2 regions of the Desulfovermiculus halophilus DSM 18834 genome follow, and region 1 is predicted to be linked to the other one. Evidence: predicted binding sites of a transcription regulator. Region 1 holds the regulator's gene; the other holds the start of a gene.

Region 1 (9,591 bases):
AGTGAATTTCAGTCCGCTGAGGTACGCTCGTTTTGCGTCCCCGCAGGTAGAAAATAAAAGGAATATGTCCGCAGTTCCTTTGGCCGGTTCCAGATCAGCCACCTGATCTGCGGCGTCCAGGACCTGGGAAAACAGGATACGCACCCCGGTAGGCACAGCCAGGCGCAACAGCTCCTGCCGCAGTTCATCTTCTGCCAGTTGATCATTGGCCACCAGCAAGGTCCTGGCATTGGAGTACGGGAGCCAGGTTTCAACAACCTGTCCATGGACCAGGCGGTTGTCTATTCGAACCCACAGCCTCTGCTTACTCATTGGCTATTTTTCGCTTGAGTACTTCCCCTGCCACCAAGATACCCTGCCGGCCGGCAGACTTGGCCTCCAGGGCCAGATCCGGGAGGGAGGTCGTGCCCCGGAGGTTGAATATCTTCAGCAGCATGGGCAGGTTCGCTCCTGTGATGACCTCCAGCTTGCCTGAACCCAGAAGGGATAACGAGACATTGCTCGGGGTCCCGCCGAACATATCGGTAAGGACCAGCACGCCGTCCCCGGAGTCCAGATCTTTCAACCCCTGCTTGATGTCTCCAAGGACGGTTTCCATATCGTGTCCGGCATCCAAGGACAGGGCCAGACACCCTTCTTGCTTGCCGACAATCCCTTCGGCAGTTTCCAGAAGTTTGTGACCAAACCCCAAATGGGTAACAATAAGAATCCCGATCATATTCACCTGCCCTTGCCTTCACCCTAATTCAAGATGCCTGTGCTCCAGAGACGTCTGATACCCAAGCTCTTTCAGCCGCTTGAATACAGAACCGGCTACAGCCACTGACCTGTGCCGTCCACCGGTACATCCAAAGGTCAAGGTCAGACGGTAGCGGCCCTCCCGGGCATAGAGCGGGAGGGTAAAGGTCAGAAAGTCCAGAAGCTTACTAAAGAACTCCGCTCCAGGCTCTCCGTTTAGGACATACGCAGAAACCTGCGCATCCTGCCCGGAAAGGTGCCGAAGCTGGTCCTCGAAATAGGGGTTGGGCAAAAATCTCAGATCAAACACAAGATCGGCTTCCTTGGGGACGCCGTACTTGTAGCCAAAAGATATGACGTGCAGCCTAAGGCCCTGCAGGGTATCGCTGAGAAACTCCCACTTCTCCTGCAGATGACGGCGCAGATCGTGGATGGAGAATGCGCTGGTATCTATGATCAGTTCGGCATTCTGGCGGAGAGCGGACAGGATTTCCCGCTCCTTTGCCAGGGCTGTCTCCAGACCGCTGTGGATGGATTCCAGGGGATGCGGCCGGCGGGTGGTTGCGTATCTGCGCAGCAGGGTCTCCTGATCCGCTTCCAGGAAGACGACCTGGGGGTGCATATTGTGCTCACCCAGCCATTCAACGGTCTGCTGCCACTCCGTGACCAGGTCGGGCTGTCTGATGTCCATGCCCAGGGCGATTCCCCTGTATTGGCTCGGATTCTGAGCCCAGAACAGACTGACCAGCCGAGAGACCATGCTGGATGGCAGACCGTCGACGCTGAAGAAGCCGAGATCTTCAAATACATTCAGGGCGGTGCTTTTCCCGGCTCCGGAGAGCCCAGTCAAAATAACCACGGGAAACTGATTTCCTCCGGACAGGTCCTGGAGTGCACTTGCACCCTGTGTGGGATCCATGGTCTGCCAGCTCCAGTTCATCTAGACCGACTGCAAAAGCGTCCACAATCCTTTTTGGCCTTCTGCGTGCAGGAAGGACTCGCGAAAATCGGGATCCTTGAGCAGGCGGGATATTTGAGCCAGGATGCGCAAATGCATCCCAGCCACATGCTCAGGTGCCAGGACAAGAAAAAAGATATAACACGGTTTGGTATCCAAGGACTTAAAGTCGACCCCCTTCAGGCTGCGGCCGACAATGACCACGATATCCTTGAGGTCGTCCATCTTTCCGTGAGGGATGGCCACACCGTCCCCTATGCCGGTGCTGCCCAGCTCCTCCCGCTGCATGAGAATGGTGTGCGCCTTGTTCTTGTCCTGATCCGGCCACTTGGTCTGAAACGAATCCAGCAGTTCGCCCAGGACCTCATTCTTGGTGGTGCTTTTCAGCTCGGGAACGATGAGGTCCTGGGCCAGATAGTCGGAGAGCTTCATGGTTACATCCTGGGATCTATGAGTCCAAAGTCTCCATTTTTCATCCGATACAGGACATTGACCCTGTTGCTGTCGGCATTGAAAAATACCAGAAAGCCCTCGTCCGACTTTTGCAGGCGGATCGCCGCTTCCTCGACATCCATGGGCTTTGGCTCATACATCTCTGTGGGCACAACATGAGGCTGATCCTCATCCCCTGTTTGCTCGGAAAAAGGAACAGCATCCGGGCCCGGAGCTGATGAAGCCCTGTTCCCCTTCCCCCTGCGGCGGTCCTTTTCCTTGTCCCGCAGCTTGCGCAACTGGGCTTCGACCTTGTCCACGACCATGTCAATGGTCGAGTACATGTCGTCGGTTTCTTCCTGGGCCGAAATCTTGTTCTCATCGGCAGTCACAATTACTTCCGCGATCTGTCGGAACTTTTCGACCTGCAGATTTATCTGCACCTGAGCAGTGTCCGGATTGCGAAGATATTTGTCCAGCTTTTCAAAACGGGTCTGAGCGTATTGCTTCAGATGGTTTGAGGCCTCAAAATTCTTAAAGTTGAAAACTACTTCCATGCATGCCTCCTGACATAGGGATCACCTGTCTTTCCGATCATCATTTGCATCCAATGCAGACAATTCCGCGATCCATATTTCGATAGCGCTCACTCTCATCCGGTGCCGGACTTCCAGCTCCTTGGACCACGCCCTTAGCTCATCTTGTATTTGTTCAGGGGGCCTTGTCCAGCGAAACGCGGAAGGCCTCCTGATCCCGGCTGCTTGATTATTTGAGGTAGCAGTCCCAATACACGGCTCATCACCAGCTGTGGATTACATGGTTGATCACCGCTTTGCTGGACAAGGCCCCCTGACCTTTGGAAAGGGGGTTCTCAACGATTACCTCACCTTCCTCTTGCGCTTGGTTGAGGATGGTATCCCAAGTGATTCTCTGTACTTGGCAACAGTCCGTCTGGCAATATTCACCTGCAGCTCTTTGTTCAGGCATTCCACCAGCTGCTTATCACTCCAGGGCTTTTTCTGATCCTCATGGGATATCAGGTTTTTAATGGCCGCTTTGACGCTTTCCGAAGCCACCTGCTCCCCGCTGCTGGTTCCGAGCCCGCTGTTGAAGAAGTATTTGAGCTCAAAAATCCCGAAAGGAGTTGCCACATATTTGTTGGTTGTTATCCGGCTGACTGTTGATTCGTGAACCTCTATCTCGTCGGCCACGTCCTTGAGCACCAGAGGCTTGAGCTGACTGACTCCGTGGATGAAGAACTCGCGCTGGAACCGGACAATGGACTCCAAGACCTTGTACAAAGTGCGCTGCCGCTGCTGGATGCTCTTTAAGAGCCACAGGCCCTGCCGCATCTGGTCCTGCAGATATTGCTTCCCCTGATGGCTGTCTTTGGATTCCAAAAGCGGGGCGTAGTAGGGGCTTATCTGCAGATCGGGAAATCCTTCGTCATTTAAGACAATGACGAACTCGTCCCCATAGGCGTAGACATAGGCATCCGGACTTATGTAAAAGGTCTCTCCGCCTCCGAAGCTGCTGCCAGGCCTGGGATCCAGGCTTTGGATGATCCGCACGTAGGCTTCAATATCCTCCCGAGCGACATGAAACTTCTTGGCCAGGGCCTGCAGATTTCCGGACTCTATATCCTCGAGGTGATCCTGGATCAAGGAACTCAGGATGGGGTCGTCCTTGCCCAGAAAGTCGACCTGGACCTGAAGGCATTCGGCAAGGGAGGAGCTGGCCACGCCGACAGGGTCAAAGCGCTGAACGATAGGGAGCACATCTGCAACTTCTTCCGGAGAGGCCTGACACATGAACCCAATGTCCTCTGTGCTGGAATGCAGATATCCATGGGAGTCCAGACTGCCGACAATAACTTCGCCGATTTCCTTTTGCCGGTCGCTAAGATTGGACAGATGCAGCTGCCACAAGAGATGGCTTTCCAGGGTGGGCTTGGCCGCGTGCATGGTTTCAAAGGACGCCATCTCCTCCGGCAGCTCCCGCTCCGAGGCCTGTCGAGAGGTGCTGGAAAAGTTTCCCAGGTAATCGTCCCATTCTGCACTCCGCAGCAGGGACTGCTCTTGAACATCGAACTCCCTCACCTTCTCGCTTTGGCTCTCTGAGGATTGCTGCTGCTCTGCATCAGGATCTGTTTCCGGACCCCTCTCTTCCAAGACCGGATTTTCCAGCAGGGCCTGCTGGACAGTCTCCACAAGCTCCAGCCGGGAAAGCTGCAGGAGTTTTATGGCCTGCTGCAGCTGGGGGGTCATGATCAGCTGCTGGGCCAACTTAAGATTTTGCCGGAGTTGAAGACTCATAATCACTTCATCGCAAAGATATACAAGGACACCACACCAGGAAACAGCCTATCTATCCCTACTTTCCTTTCTGCATCGAATTTGCCACAAAAGCCTGGGGTTTGCAAACTCGGGTCCGTGTCCGGTGACCTGAAGCAAAATGCATGCAGCCAGCCCAATCGGGAGTTCATAGAGAGAACTTCTCCCCCAAATAGACGTTGCGAGCCCTCGGGTCGGCAACGATCTCGCTCGGAGCGCCTTCTAGGATGATCTCCCCATCGTAGACCAGGGAGACCCTGTCGCATATGGTCATGGTCTCCCGGACATTGTGATCGGATATCAGCACCCCGATCCCCTTTTCCCGGAGAGAGACGATGATTTGCTGAATATCGTCCACAGCCAGGGGATCGATACCGGCAAAGGGCTCATCCAGGAGAATAAAGTCCGGATCCCGGATCAGGGCCCGGGCAATCTCCAGACGCCTTCGCTCCCCCCCGGACAAATGGGTCGCCTTTTGTTCCTTCAGCTTTTCGATGCCCAGCTCCTGGAGCAAAGACGCAAGCTTCTCGTTTTGATCCCTGCGGGAGAGATCGGTAAACTCCAGGATGATCCGCAGGTTTTCCTGCACAGTCAGCCTGGTGAAGACCGAGCTCTCCTGCGGAAGATAGCTCAGCCCAAACCTGGCCCTCTTGTGCAGAGGCCAGGCCGTGATCTCGGTCTGATCCACGAATATGCGTCCGGCATTGGGCCGGATAATGCCCACCAGCATGTAGAAGGTGGTTGTCTTGCCCGCTCCGTTGGGGCCCAAAAGACCGACCACTTCGCCCTGATCCAGAGCGACATCCACTCCCTTGACCACCAAACGCTTGCCGTAGATCTTGCGCAGTCCCCGGGCCGTCATTGTGGCCATTATTCCGAGTCCTCTTCCTCATCCGGGTAGAACACAGCCTTGACCCGGCTTCCTTCCTTGCTTTCGATGACGCTGCGGTCTTCATCCAGCCAGAAGGTGACCTTGTGTCCCTGGACCGTATTCTGCTGTTCCTGGAGGACGACGTTATGCAGCAAAACGATCCTGGATTCCTGGACATAAAACTCTGCCCGATCGCTGGTGGCCGTCCTTTGCTCCATTTTCAGCCGGACATTGTCCTGGGCCACGATCCTGCGCACCCGGCCGGAAGTGGCCAGTCCCATCTCCTGGCTTGATTCTTGCTGTGCATCATTTTCCTCTGAATGCAGAGTCACAATCATCCTGTCGCACCACAGCTCAAAATCGGGCCGCTGTACATACACATCTCCCTCAAACTCCAGTCGATTCTCATCCTGGCCATAGGTCACCCTGTCCGCTTCTATATTCATCGGCTTGCTCTCAGTGAGGCCCGCCGACTGGGCTGCCGCACTGCTGACCAGGGCGGCAGTGCAAATCACGACCAGCACACATATATGCAAGCAGAGAACGCGATCCCTATTTCCTTCCTGTCTCATGGAAATACACCTCCACATTGCCGGTAAGCACCAGCCTGTTGGCGTTGAGCTCAATCGTCGCTTTCTGGCTCGTGGCTCTGGACTGGGGATGGGTGATGACCACATTCCGGGTAAAGGTAATGGTTTCCTCGGCCCGATCCACAACCATGCGCTCGGAATGCACAGTTACCTGTCCATATGTGGCTGTCACCCGGGGCCAAAGCGCAGCTTTCCCCGCATCCTGCAGATATTCGCCTTCCGGGGCCCTGGCCTTGATCTGACCTGCGTCACCTTGTTTATAAAAGGTGATTCTCGGCTGGTCAAACTCGATGCGCGACTCGTTCCTTATGTACCGGCTCTCGCGGGCAGTGAGCTCCCATGTCCTCTGGCCCTTGCCGCCCTGGACCAGATGCAGGTCGGCAATAGCCACATCCAGGGCTTCATAGACCATTTCTGAAGAGGAAGGGGGGCTGGAGAAGTGCTGCCAGGCGAACCAGGCCGCCGGCAGTCCGATCAGGAGCAGCCCGATGGCGATTATGCGCTGTGGTCTGAAAGAGACCATAATCTCCAGGCCTGTTTCAGGCTTCCCTGGGCCTGCAGAATGAAGCGGACGGCATCCCGCACTGCGCCGTTCCCCCCCGGACAGGAAGAGACCCAGGCAGCCAGGCTCTTGATTTCCTCTTGGGCATTGGCCACGGCCATGGGCAAACCGACAAGGGACAGGGGCACTGCGTCCACCCAGTCGTCACCAAGGTAAGCCAGCCGGGAATAATCCAGCTCGTTCCGCCGGCAAATATCATCAACCACCGCTTTCTTTTTCCTGTGTCCGGCATGGTATTCCCGGATGCCGAGCTCCAGGATCCGCAACCGGACCGCCTCGGATTCCAGACCGGTGATCACCGCTACTTCCAGGCCCATGCGCTGGGCCAGCTTGACCCCGAATCCGTCCTGAACATCAAATCGCTTGCTCACCCGGCCGGATTCATCGTAGTACAGCCCACCGTCGGTGAATACCCCGTCCACGTCGCAGACCAGCATCTTCACCTCCCGGGCCAGTTGTTCAGCCTTCATGGGCCACCTCAGCCAGGGCTGCAAGCCGTTGCAAAAGTTCGCGGAGCCTGGACAGGGGCCAGCTGTTGGGCCCGTCGCACAAGGCTTTGTCCGGCTGGGGATGAACCTCCAGGAAGACTCCCCTGCACCCGGAGGCCACTGCCGCTTGAGCCAGCAGGGGCACAAACTCCCGGTTCCCCCCGGAACAGGTCCCTTGCCCTCCGGGCAGCTGCACCGAATGGGTGGCGTCAAAGACCACAGGTGTACCGAGCTTTTGCATCTCCGGAATGGATCGATAGTCAACCACAAGATTATTGTATCCGAAACTGCTCCCCCGCTCGGTCAGCCACACCGCCCGGTTCCCGGTGGAGCGGACCTTGTCCACCGGCCCGGCCATATCCCAGGGGGCCAAAAACTGGCCCTTTTTGATGTTCACGATCCGCCCGGTATGCCCCGCGGCCAGAAGCAGATCCGTCTGGCGGGACAGAAAGGCCGGTATCTGGATCACATCCGCCACCCGGGCCGCCTTTTCGGCCTGATCCGGGGTGTGGATATCCGTCGTCACCGGCAGGCCGCTGGACTCTTTGATTCTTTCCAGCCACTTGACCCCGGTTTCCAGGCCCGGTCCGCGGAAACTGTGCACAGAGGATCGATTGGCTTTATCAAAGGAGCTTTTGAAGATGACCGGCAGTCCCAGATCCCGGCTAAGAACGGCCAGCTCCCCGGCCACGTCCAAGCCCAGTTCCAGACTTTCCAGGACACAGGGTCCGGCGATTATGAACAAGGATTTCGGTTCTGGATCGCATAATGTCATGAATTGTCCTTGGCCGCCCGGATAAACTCTCGAAACAGGGGATGAGGCTGCATAGGGCGGGACTTGAACTCGGGGTGGAACTGACAGCCCACGAACCAGGGATGGTCGGTAATCTCCACGATCTCCACCAGGGTCTCGTCCGGGGAGGTTCCGCTCAAGACCATGCCCGCCTCCTGGCAGATCCGGGAATAGTCTGTATTGAACTCATACCGGTGTCTGTGTCGTTCCTCCACCCTGGACTCACCATAGGCTTCCCTGGCCTTGGTTCCTTCCTTGAGCTGACAGGGGTAGGACCCCAGTCGCATGGTCCCTCCCTTCTCGGACGTCTCGTCCCGGGTCTGCATGCTCTGAGTCCGGAAATCATACCACTCGGTCATAAGATAGATAATGGGATCCGGGGTATCCGGTACAAACTCGCTGGAGTTCGCCTCCGGCAGCCCCAGAACGTTGCGGGCGAATTCGACCACCGCGCACTGCATGCCAAGACAGATGCCGAAAAAAGGTATCCCGTGGGTCCGGGCATACCCGCTGGCCACGATCTTGCCTTCCACTCCCCGGTAGCCGAAGCCCCCGGGAACCAGGATTCCGTCCAATCCCTGGAGCATGGCCGATGCATTCTCCGTGCTCAGCTCTTCTGCACTGACATAGACCAGCTCCACTGAGACCATATTGCTGACCCCGCCGTGAATCAGGGCCTCGTGCAGGCTCTTGTAAGCCTCCTTCAAATCAACGTACTTGCCCACAATGCCGATCTTGACCCGGCCCTGGGGGTTACTCTGGGTCTGCACCAGATGCTGCCACGGGGCCAGGGAAGGATTCTTGGCCGGAAGGCGAAGCATGATCGCGATCTTTTGATCCAGGCCCTCGTTGTAGAAGGCCAGGGGCAGCTCGTAAATATTGTCCAGATCAACGGCGGAAAAGACCGCATCCTGCTCCACATTGCAAAACAGGGCGATCTTGCCCTTTAGCTCGTCCGAGAGCTCCACCTCTGAACGGCAGAGGATGAGATCGGGCTGAATGCCTATGCTCCGGAGCTCCTTGACGCTGTGCTGGGTGGGCTTGGTCTTCAGCTCCCCCGCCGCCCGCATATATGGCACCAGGGTCAGATGGATGTAACACACGTTTTCCTTGCCCAGATCGGATCGAAGCTGACGGATGGCTTCCAGAAAGGGCAGCCCTTCGATATCGCCCACCGTGCCCCCGATCTCGATAATGGCCACGTCCTCGTCATGTCTGGCCACCCCGCGGATCGCCTTTTTGATTTCATCCGTCACATGGGGGATGACCTGCACCGTCCCCCCCAGGTAATCGCCTCGCCGTTCCTTGGTAATCACCGTGTGGTAGATACTGCCTGAGGTGTAGTTGTTGTACTGGGCCATGGGCACGCCCACATAGCGTTCGTAGTGACCCAGGTCCAGATCTGTCTCCGCCCCGTCATCAGTAACGAACACCTCGCCGTGCTGGAACGGATTCATCGTCCCGGGATCGACATTGATATACGGATCGAGCTTTTGAATTGTAACCTTCAGCCCTCGAGACTTGAGCAGGGCCCCGATGGAGGCAGCTGCCAGCCCCTTGCCCAGGGAGGAAAGGACTCCTCCGGTAACAAACAGAAACTTGGTCTTCATACTCCCCCTTCCAAAATCTGTAGACGGCATACAGCGCACTCTAAAGAAAACCTTCCTGGCACCCGGTGTGGTATACCTTTCCGGGCTCCAAAAGTCCACGCTGGGTGTTCAACTCTATGCACTCAGACCTCCTTGCCCAAAGTTCAGGCGGTCTGCCCAGCCTGCTGCACCCTCTGCGCACGTTGACTCTCCGGACGGCTATACGTATCGTGAGTC
Region 2 (9,591 bases), on a different contig from region 1:
GTTGAGAATGGTCAGAAGGATATGAAAGGCGTCGGACTTGTGCCGTTTTTTGTTCAACATTTTGTTTCGATACATTGCGTCGTCTGCCGTCTTGAACAAAGCGTGCATGTCAAAGGAAGGCTTTTGGGTCAGGGAGTAGCCAATGGACAAGTGCAGGGGGAGCTCAGGGTGCTGTGTATTGTAGCGCTGCATGTTCTTTTTGATCCGCTTCACCGCCCGAATCAGGTCATTGCGGGTGGCGTTCGGCAGCAGAACCGCAAACTCGTCCCCCCCGATGCGGGCCACCATGTCGCTGGCCCGAAAGGAGCTGAGGATTGTTTCTCCGGCGGCTTGGATCAGCTGATCTCCGCTTTTGTGGCCCATGGTGTCGTTGATGAACTTCAGGCAGTCCACATCGCTTATGATGAGTCCGATTTGAGTGTGCCTGCCCTCGGCCATGCGGATCATTTCCTGTTCAAAATAATTGCGGTTGTACAGGCCGGTCAGGGAGTCGTGAAAGGTCATGAATTTGATTTGCTCTTCGGTCTGCTTGCGCTGGGTGATGTCCCGGTTGATGGTCAAAATGATGTGCAGCCCGTTGGACTGAAAGTGTTTGGCCCGGGATTCGATCCAGGTATAGTGCCCGTGATGATGGCGCATCCGGGCCTCGAAGGATGCCTCCCCGGTGCCCTGCAGGAGATTTTGGAAAGCGGCATCCACGTCATCTTTGTCTTCCGGATGGTAGAGAGAGGCAGCATCCCGGTTGATGAGCTCTCCGGGCCGGTATCCCAGTAAGCGGACGACGCTTTCATTGACATACATGATTCTGGCCGTCTGGTCCTGGAGGAAGACAATATCCTCAAGCTTGTCAGTGATGAATTGATAAGTATCCAGATGCTCCATGGTCATCACCCCCTGCTGGCGAATGCTCAGCGCCTGGGCAAGAACGGCGATATGCCCCGCGCAGGCCAGAGGGATGAGGGTCATTTCCAGTTTACCGGCACAGTCGTCCGGAGGTTTGACCGAGGAGCAGGGCCGGTACACGGCCAGGCAGGTGGCGAAGCGATCAGATTGGACTTTTTGCTTGGTTTCGGTGCTGAATATGAAGTCCTGAAACAGGTTCATGTTTTCCGTGGGGGAGTCATGCCGGGGACAGAGGCGCAAAAAAGCAGGGTTGGCCTGAAGAAGATCTCCATCAGCGGAAAATACGGCAAATGGGTGGTCGCCAGGGAAGCCGGGAGGGAATTCACAATGTTCGTTCTGGCGCCAACTCACGTATTTACTCCAGGGGAAGGTGGTTGCCTGTATTGACAGCCCACATGTCTACTAAAGACCTTCGGGGTAGTGATAAGCTTTTGCAAAAAAAATGCCTATGTTGGTTGTAAATCTCTTCAGGCCTGATTGTCCGGGCTATGAGTCTAAATTCCGATCATGAGGGTGGCGACGCCCTGCATCGGACGCAGTTTGTGCTCCCTGAGGAAAGACTGCGGTTTTCCCCGGCTGAGGAATGCAGGAAAGTGCACAGAAGAAAGGGATGATGGAAAAGAGGTGCACACGGGCTGGATGAGGCGGCTAGTGCAACATTATAGCACATTATGAAAAGATGTGAATTTTTTTTTGACAACGAACACGAAAAGCATTAAACCGAAGAAAACTAATTGTGTAAATTTTCACAAGGCTGGGGAGGTATTTAGAGCGAAAGGGGGTGATTATGGAACGTATGTAAGGTGATCGAATCATGGAATCCAGGGCAAAGAGCTCAGCGCAACTCAAGGTCTGGGCCGGCAGCTTCTTTCGGGTGAGATATGTTCGGAAGCTGCAGAGGACATTGCTCCGGCCAGGCCTGGAACTTAGCGGCCCAGTTTAGAAGGACAAATGCATGATCTGTGAAGGAGAAGGTGCATGAAAGCGTTTCTGGCCAAAAGAAAGACCATTCTCAAAGGGGTGGGATGGACCCTTTTTGTCGTCCTGGCGATTGCGGCCAGCGTGGGGACCATCCATGCCGCTTCCGGCATCGAGCCCATGGGCATGAGCCCGTTGATGTTTTTTATCGGCATGCTGCTCATCTGTATAGCAATCGGTGTGTTTGCAGTGTTGGCCGGGGTCGGAGGCGGAGTGATCTTTACCCCTCTTTTCATGGGGTTCACTCCTATTGACTCGTACATCATCCGGTCCACCGGTTTGTTTGTGGCCATGGCCGGGGCCCTGGTGGCGGCCAGGCCTTTTCTCCGCCGGGGAATCGCCAATATCCGGCTGCTGTTTACCGGGGCTGTGCCCTACACGGTCTTTGCCGTGATCGGGGCCTTGCTGGCCGGATATATTCAGACCCATATGGGCAAGGGCGGCGAAGCCTTCATAAACGGCGCCCTGGGGCTCATCGTTATCGGCATCGCCATGCTGTTCATCTTTTTTGGCGGAAAATCGGAATATCCAGAAGTCAGCTACATGGACAAGTTTTCAGCTAAACTCGGTTTGGCTATGCCCTATTACGAGGCATCTCTGGGCAAGGTAGTGGACTACAAGCTGACCAGGGTGGCTTTAGGGATGGTCCTTTTTTGCGGTGTGGGGCTGATTTCCGGACTTTTCGGTCTTGGCGCGGGCTGGGCCATGGTCCCGGTGTTCAATCTGGTCATGATGGCCCCGTTGAAAGTGGCCGCAACCTGCAGCAAGGTGATGATCTCTCTTGGCGATACGGCCGCGGTTTGGCCCTATATCGTGGGCGGTGGCATGTTCCCCCTGTTCGCCGTTCCCAGCATGATCGGACTTATTGTAGGCACTCTGATCGGAGCCAGGCTCATGCTCAAGGTCAAAGCCGGATTTATTCGCTACCTGATTATTGCGGTCATGCTGTTTTCCGGAATCAGGCTGGTACAAAAGGCAATAGGGATGATGTAGGAGGACGTGATGACAGAAGAAAGACAAATACCCAAACCCCTGCTGTCGGGCATTATCTACGGCGAGTTCGCCTATTGGATCGCATTGATCGGCATGGGGGTGTCCATTGTCGGCATAGTGCTCTATCTCATCGGCATAAATCAATTTTTCGATCCTCAGGTTGTCCTTGACGGCTTGTTTGCCGGAAAGGACACAACGGTCATCTGGAAAGAGGCGGCCAATTCGGAGGTCATGCACGGGCACTGGTATCTGCAGGTCCTGGCCAAGAGCGACGCCATCGCCATGCTGGGCATCGGCATCTGCTGTCTGGCCGGCGTGATCGGGGCCTGGGGATCGGTGGTCGGGATGATCGCGAACAAGGAGAAACCGTATATTTTCTTGGTTTTCGCCTTGATTATTGCGGTCATTTTGGCTATGTCCGCTGGCGGACTGATTTCTGTGCATTAAATGATTGCTGCCCAGTCCGGCCATGCCGGACTGGGCAGCCAGGTGACTGCATGGATGAGAACACCGAAACTCCCCAGCTTTATGTCCATGGTCTTGCCGAGTATCCGGTCCCTTTTTCCCACCTAATGAACAGGATCCCTGTCAGCGTTGCCTTGCTGGACAGGTTCAAGCACATTGTTTTTTTAAACCGTTCTCTCGAGGCCTTGACCGGAGTCTCCAGCCTGGAGGCCAAAGGAATACCCTGTCGCCATGTCCTGCGCAGTAGCTTGTGCGGATCACACTGTCCGTTAGCCGCGATGGGAGTGGATGCTGAGCCGGTATGTCGGGAAGGTGATATAATCGACCGCAACCGGGAACGGATTCCTGTCCGGATCAATTTCGCTCCGGTTGTCGACTCTGAGGGTGAATTGGCCGGCTGGCTGGAGTCTTTTGAGGACTTGCGGGCAACCAAGGCCCAGGAGGCCCTGCGAAGCGAAGCCTACGGCTTTGGCGCTCTGATTGGGCGCAGTCCGCAGATGGAGCAGATCTTTCAGATGGTTCCTGGGATTGCTCAGACTGACTCTTCAGTGCTGATCACCGGGGAAACCGGAACCGGGAAGGATATACTGGCGGAGATGATTCATCAGCATTCGTCCAGGAGCAAAGGGAGCTTTGTGAAGGTTAATTGCGGGGCCTTGCCCGAGACCCTTTTGGAAACCGAGCTCTTTGGACATCGAAAGGGGGCCTTTACCGGGGCGACAGAGAACAAACCAGGCAGGTTCCGGTTGGCGCACAACGGAACGCTCTTTTTGACCGAGATCGGAGACTTGCCCCTGTCTTTGCAGGTCAAGCTCCTATCCTTTCTTGATGATCACACAATATATCCCTTGGGCAGTGCCAAGGGAATTTTTGTGGATGTACGCATTGTCGCTGCCACCCACAGGGACCTGCAGGCAATGGTCCAGGAGGGGAAGTTCAGGCAGGATTTACTGTTCCGTCTTAACGTTGTCCGCCTGCAGCTACCGCCTCTCCGGGATCGGGAGGGAGATATCCAGCTCCTTCTGGATCACTTCATGAGGTTTTTTTCCGATAAGTTCCAAAAAAATATCAAGGGGCTAAGTCAGGAGAGCAGAAATTTTCTTCTCCACTACCCTTTTCCGGGCAATGTGCGCGAGCTGCGCAACATTGTCGAATTTGCGGTCAATATATGTACAGGAACGGTTATTGAGCTGCGCCATCTCCCGGTCTACATGTTCGATCGATATGAAGAGGATGGCAAAACAGATTCTGCGCCTCCTTCTTCAGAAGGAGAAGCAGGGGCCCAACGGATCAAGCCCGCGGCCAAATCCTGGCCGGAAATGGAGCAGCAGATGATTTTGGACGCCCTGTATAAAGCCAAAGGCCGAAAGCGCAGGGCCGCAGAAATTCTCGGATGGGGGCGAAGCACCCTCTGGCGCAAGATGAAACATTATGGTATAGACAGCTAGTATATATTGAATCAAATAGACAATTATCGAGACAGTCCATGGAGTGAGGGATGAGTAGAGGGCAAGGCAGCTGCTGTAACTGGCTGTATTTGCAAAATAATATCTAAAGTGGCAGCGATGGCAAAGATTTTGATACCAATATCGGGTGAATGCATTGCTCCCAGATTCGATTTATGCACCGAAGCATGGATTGGGAGGGTTGATGAACAGGGCGGAATCGAGCAGGAACGGATCCTGGTCCTGGCCCACCCTTCGCCCGAGGACATGTGTCAGCTGGTTATTACCGAAAACGTGGACACCGTGTTATGCAACGGCATAGAGAGCCAGTACTTCGATTATCTGCAGTGGAAAAAGGTCCGGGTCATTGATTCCGTGATCGCCTCTGTGGATCAGGCTTTGCACGCCCTTGCACAAGGCCGGCTCCACAACGGCGCTGTATTGCTCGAACGCTGAACCGGGGCAGTGGAAAGCAGGGGGACCGGAAATACATGCAGGCCAAAGAGAGAATCATCCAGCTTTTCCATCGCCTGTTCATCCTTCCTGATCAGGTCAGCGAGGACAGGTACGTCAAGCTCCGCCGGAACATGGCCGTACTCATGTTTCTGGTCACCTTGATTCCTCTGTCCATTATGCTGCTGATCAACTTCCATCAATACCAAAGCGCACTGACCAGCGAGACGGTCAATCAGCTCAGGGTATTGGAAAACAAGGCCAAGCATTCATTCGAGCTCTTTCTGCAGGAGAGGCTGAGCGCAGTCAAGTATATCGCCAATGCCTACAGCATCAACCAGCTTAAGGAGGAGGGACAGCTCAGCAACATCTTCTATACCATGCAGCAGAATTTTAGCGGGTTTGTGGATATTGGTCTGATTGATCCCAGCGGGATGCAGATCAATTATGTCGGGCCCTACGACCTGGAGGGCAAGGATTACACAGGCACGCATTCGTTCCAGGAAGTGCGGATTAAGGGCACGTATATCAGCGATGTGTTCATGGGATACCGCAGATTTCCCCACCTTATAGTGGCCGTGGAGCGACGGGACCCGAACGGCCAAAACTGGGTCATACGGGCGTCTATAGACATAGATACTTTCAACGACATCATCGCGTCCATGGGACTGGAGGCGGACAGTGACGCCTTTTTGCTCAACCAGGAAGGGATCATCCAGACCCCGTCCAAGTTCTATGGCGGGGTTCTGGACAAGTCCCCCATAGAGCTGCCTCCCAAGTCTTTTCAGCCCACGGTTCTGGAAATGACCGATCCAGACGGACGGGAGATATTTCTCTCCTATGTCTATTTCTCCAAGCAGGAATTCGTGCTCTTTCTGGTCAAGGAGCGCAGTCTCCTGTTGCGCTCCTGGTATGCCTTAAAAGGGCAGATGCTGGTTGTGTTCAGCGTCAGTCTCATCCTCATCGCCTTTGTCATATTCCGCTTGACCGGGGCGCTGGTTCGCCGAATAAAGCAGGCGGACGAACGCCGGGAGCTCGCTTTCCGGGAGCTGGAGCACAGTCAAAAGCTATCCTCTATCGGGCAGATGGCGGCCGGTGTGGCCCATGAAATCAACAACCCCCTGGCCATAATCAATGAAAAGGCCGGCTTAATGCAGGATGTTCTGGAGAGGACGGATGATTTTAGGCATAAGGACAAGTTCCTTGGGTTGGTCGCATCCATCATCAGGTCTGTAGAACGGGCCAGGGGCATTACCTATCGCCTGTTGGGTTTTGCCCGGCGTCTGGAAACGCATTATGAGATCCTGGATATCAATCAGATCCTGCGTGAAGTCCTGGGCTTTCTGGAGAAGGAGGCCGAAGACCGCAATGTCCGCATTGAGCTGGATCTGGCTGAAGAACTGCCCAAGATCCACTCGGATCAAGGCCAGCTGGAACAGGTCTTCCTGAACCTGATCAGCAACGCCCTGGCTGCGGTCCAGGATCACGAGGGGCGAATTCAGATCCGCACCTGGGAGATCAATGACAATACACTGGCCATGTCCATTGACGACAACGGCTGCGGAATGTCCAATGAAACTTTGCGGCACATATTCGAACCTTTTTTCACCACTAAGAAAGGATACGGGACCGGGTTGGGGCTTTCCATTACCTATGGGATTATCAAGAAGCTCGGCGGAGACATTAAAGTGGCCAGCGAAGAGGGGGTTGGATCAACGTTTACTGTCTATCTGCCAGTAAAATACGGGAATGTTGAGGGGACTGTATGACAGGGATAAAAGTGCTGCTGGTCGACGATGAGCAGGAATTCACCGGGGCACTGGCTGAACGCCTTGAGCTCAGGGACTACTCCGTGCAGACTGTAGATAACGGTGAAGATGGTCTGCTCGCAGTGGAAAACAATCCGCCCCATATTGTGGTCTTGGATCTTAAGATGCCTGGGCTGAGCGGCCTGGAAGTGCTCAAGCGCATCAAGTCCCAGCACCCGGACCTCCCGGTGCTTTTGCTTACCGGATATGGGTCTACCGAGGAAGGGATCAAGGGCATGCAGCTCGGGGCCATGGACTATATGATGAAGCCGCTGAACATTGATGAGCTGATAGGCAAACTTCAGGAAGCGGCAGGTAAGCGGACATGACGGCCAGCAAGGATATGCGGCATCCGGATACGCAATTGGTGTTCATGGGCCGGGTGGTGGCCAGCTACTCCCATGAGATCAAGAATATCCTGGCCATAATCAATGAGTCCACTGGATTGATGCACGACTTGCTGAATCTGAAGCAGGAGGGGCTGGACGCGCACGCCCAACGCTTCAGCAAGGTCCTGGAAGATATTGGTCAACAGATCCTGCGGGGGCAGGAGCTGAGCACGTTCTTAAACACCTTGGCCCATGCTCCGGACAAGGAAGTGGACGGGGTGGATGTGATCCGCAGCATGCAGGCGGTATTTGCCCTGAGCAGCCGGCTGGTTAAGAATGCGAGCATGAGGGTGCGCCTGGACCAGGGCGCCTCCAAGCTGTATGTAAACACTCGGCCCGTTGAGTGCATGCAGTGCATATTTTGTGCGTTGGAGTGGGCCATGTCCCAGAGTCAAGCCGGAGACGAGATTGTGTTTCGGCCTCGCGACGCTACAGACGGGGTGCAGATTACTGTCTCCGGCTGGAGCGTGGAACCGGGTGCAGCTGAAGAGGACCAGATGACCAGTCTGCAGGATGCGGTTTCTGCCCTGCAAGGGACGTGCGCTTTGCAGGGGAAAGAACTGGTGATCGCCCTTCCCAGACAGATCGAGACGTACTGAGCCACATGCCCTGCCAAAACCCAGGCCCGCTTGAGCTTACGAAGCATGAAAATACTACTACAGCGAAATAACTGATGGAAATATCCCAAGTTTCGTTGTAGCGCTAATCATCCTTAGCGCGATCTGGGATTGCATGGAGCCCGTGGATCTTTGACGTTTGCCTTCCATTCTGCATGAAATTCCACTTTCTGCGTCGAACAGCCAAATGGTCTGTCCCGCCTCAAGCCTTCAGATCCTTGACCTCCTCCAGCTCGGCCTGCATTCGTTCCCTGTACTGCTCGGCAATGGCGTCATTGTCCATGATCATGTCCAGCTGCCGGGTATGGATGATCAGGTGGCCCACGATCTTTAGCCGCTGAATCAAAAAATCCGCCTCATAATTGTCCATTCTGGCTACCAGGGCATCTTCCCGTAACCGGACATGAAACCCGTAGTTTTCGAGCAGGGCCCCAACGAACTGGGTTCGTTTCACCCGTCGGAAATAGTCTGCCGCCCCCCCTCTGAACTGGAAGCGAATGTAGTTCTCCCTGATCCGGGTGCCGACCAAGGCCTCCACAGAAGAGAAATGGAAACCGAATCTGGAGAACAGATTGCAGAACTCCTTGGAGATCATGAAGTAGTTTTTGACCTTGAAATTGGTGGCCGCGGTCTCGTTCAGCTCGGGATTGATGGTTGCCTGGTACAGGACCGAGACAAAGCCTCTGCGGTCCAGGCTGGGAGGACCCTGCCAGGGAAAGGCGGTTATCCCCCGCCATAAGGCCAGCATGGGAACTGACTGAATCTGGCTGAGGTGAACATAACGCCCGTTCACCTCTTCCCGGAACCCGTCTTCCAGGTTCAAGACCCACCACTGCATGGGTACTGTAGTCCTCAGTTGCTTTCCGGCCCGGGGGGAAAACTGATGTTGGACCCCGAACTCGAACATCTCCTGGACCGCCTTTTCATGGGCGAACCTGGTTATATCATGCAGTGTACGGCAGTTTCGGGCCCGAAACTCGGGAGCTTCCGGATCCACAAGGTGCAGGGGCAGGATATGCTCGGAAAGTCTTTGCAGCAGATCATAGACTGGAGTACCCTGAATTGGCCTGTGCGGTTTGCGCTGGCCTGCGGTGCCTCCATTTGTCTGTCCAGAATAGATCTTACATGCATCGGCATCCACAGTGACCATTTGTCCATTAGACAACTGGCTTGCGGCTTCCTGGAGTCCCACAATGGACGGCACCCCGAATTCCCGGGCGATATTGGCCAGGTGGCCGGCTACACTGCCGTGCTCGGTAATCATAGCTCCTGCTCGGGCCAAGGCCGGGGCCCATTGAGGCAAGGATTTGGAAGAAACCAAAACGGCATGTTCCGGAAACTGAACCAGATCGGTCTCGTTTTCCACATGAAACACTTCCCCGCTACCTACACCTGGGCTGGCAGTCAGGCCGCCTTGCAGGAGAGGGGTCAAATTGCTTTGTTCCTGAGGTGTATCTTTATGCCCTAAAGATAATGGTCTAGTTTGCAGGAAGATGAGGCGATCATCTTCAGTAATGGCCCATTCAATATCCTGGGCCAA

What was found. Region 1 encodes sigma-54, which starts transcription at its own class of promoters, with help from an activator protein. Its sites were predicted from a motif close to CTGGCACGGNNNNTGCTT; they were not measured.
Region 2: N902_RS0106495 (NifB/NifX family molybdenum-iron cluster-binding protein) is a predicted target of sigma-54. The motif match lies at 4,846-4,863, and genes of this name have one in related genera.

Annotation. Positions count from the first base shown of each region.
Region 1 covers NZ_JIAK01000009.1:38,315-47,905, forward strand. The annotation lists gene N902_RS0105655 (PTS sugar transporter subunit IIB) at 1-312, opposite strand, end outside; gene N902_RS0105660 (PTS sugar transporter subunit IIA) at 305-718, opposite strand; gene rapZ (RNase adapter RapZ) at 737-1,657, opposite strand; gene N902_RS0105670 (PTS sugar transporter subunit IIA) at 1,679-2,128, opposite strand; gene hpf (ribosome hibernation-promoting factor, HPF/YfiA family) at 2,131-2,685, opposite strand; gene rpoN (RNA polymerase factor sigma-54) at 3,007-4,443, opposite strand; gene lptB (LPS export ABC transporter ATP-binding protein) at 4,610-5,332, opposite strand; gene lptA (lipopolysaccharide transport periplasmic protein LptA) at 5,332-5,856, opposite strand; gene lptC (LPS export ABC transporter periplasmic protein LptC) at 5,885-6,445, opposite strand; gene N902_RS0105700 (KdsC family phosphatase) at 6,418-6,954, opposite strand; gene kdsA (3-deoxy-8-phosphooctulonate synthase) at 6,944-7,747, opposite strand; gene N902_RS0105710 (CTP synthase) at 7,744-9,375, opposite strand.
Region 2 covers NZ_JIAK01000010.1:66,429-76,019, forward strand. The annotation lists gene N902_RS18655 (diguanylate cyclase) at 1-1,104, opposite strand, end outside; gene N902_RS0106480 (sulfite exporter TauE/SafE family protein) at 1,882-2,874, shown strand; gene N902_RS0106485 (hypothetical protein) at 2,884-3,321, shown strand; gene N902_RS0106490 (sigma-54 interaction domain-containing protein) at 3,372-4,787, shown strand; gene N902_RS0106495 (NifB/NifX family molybdenum-iron cluster-binding protein) at 4,905-5,240, shown strand; gene N902_RS0106500 (sensor histidine kinase) at 5,276-7,006, shown strand; gene N902_RS0106505 (response regulator) at 7,003-7,374, shown strand; gene N902_RS18660 (sensor histidine kinase) at 7,371-8,033, shown strand; gene N902_RS16750 (PEP/pyruvate-binding domain-containing protein) at 8,254-9,591, opposite strand, start outside.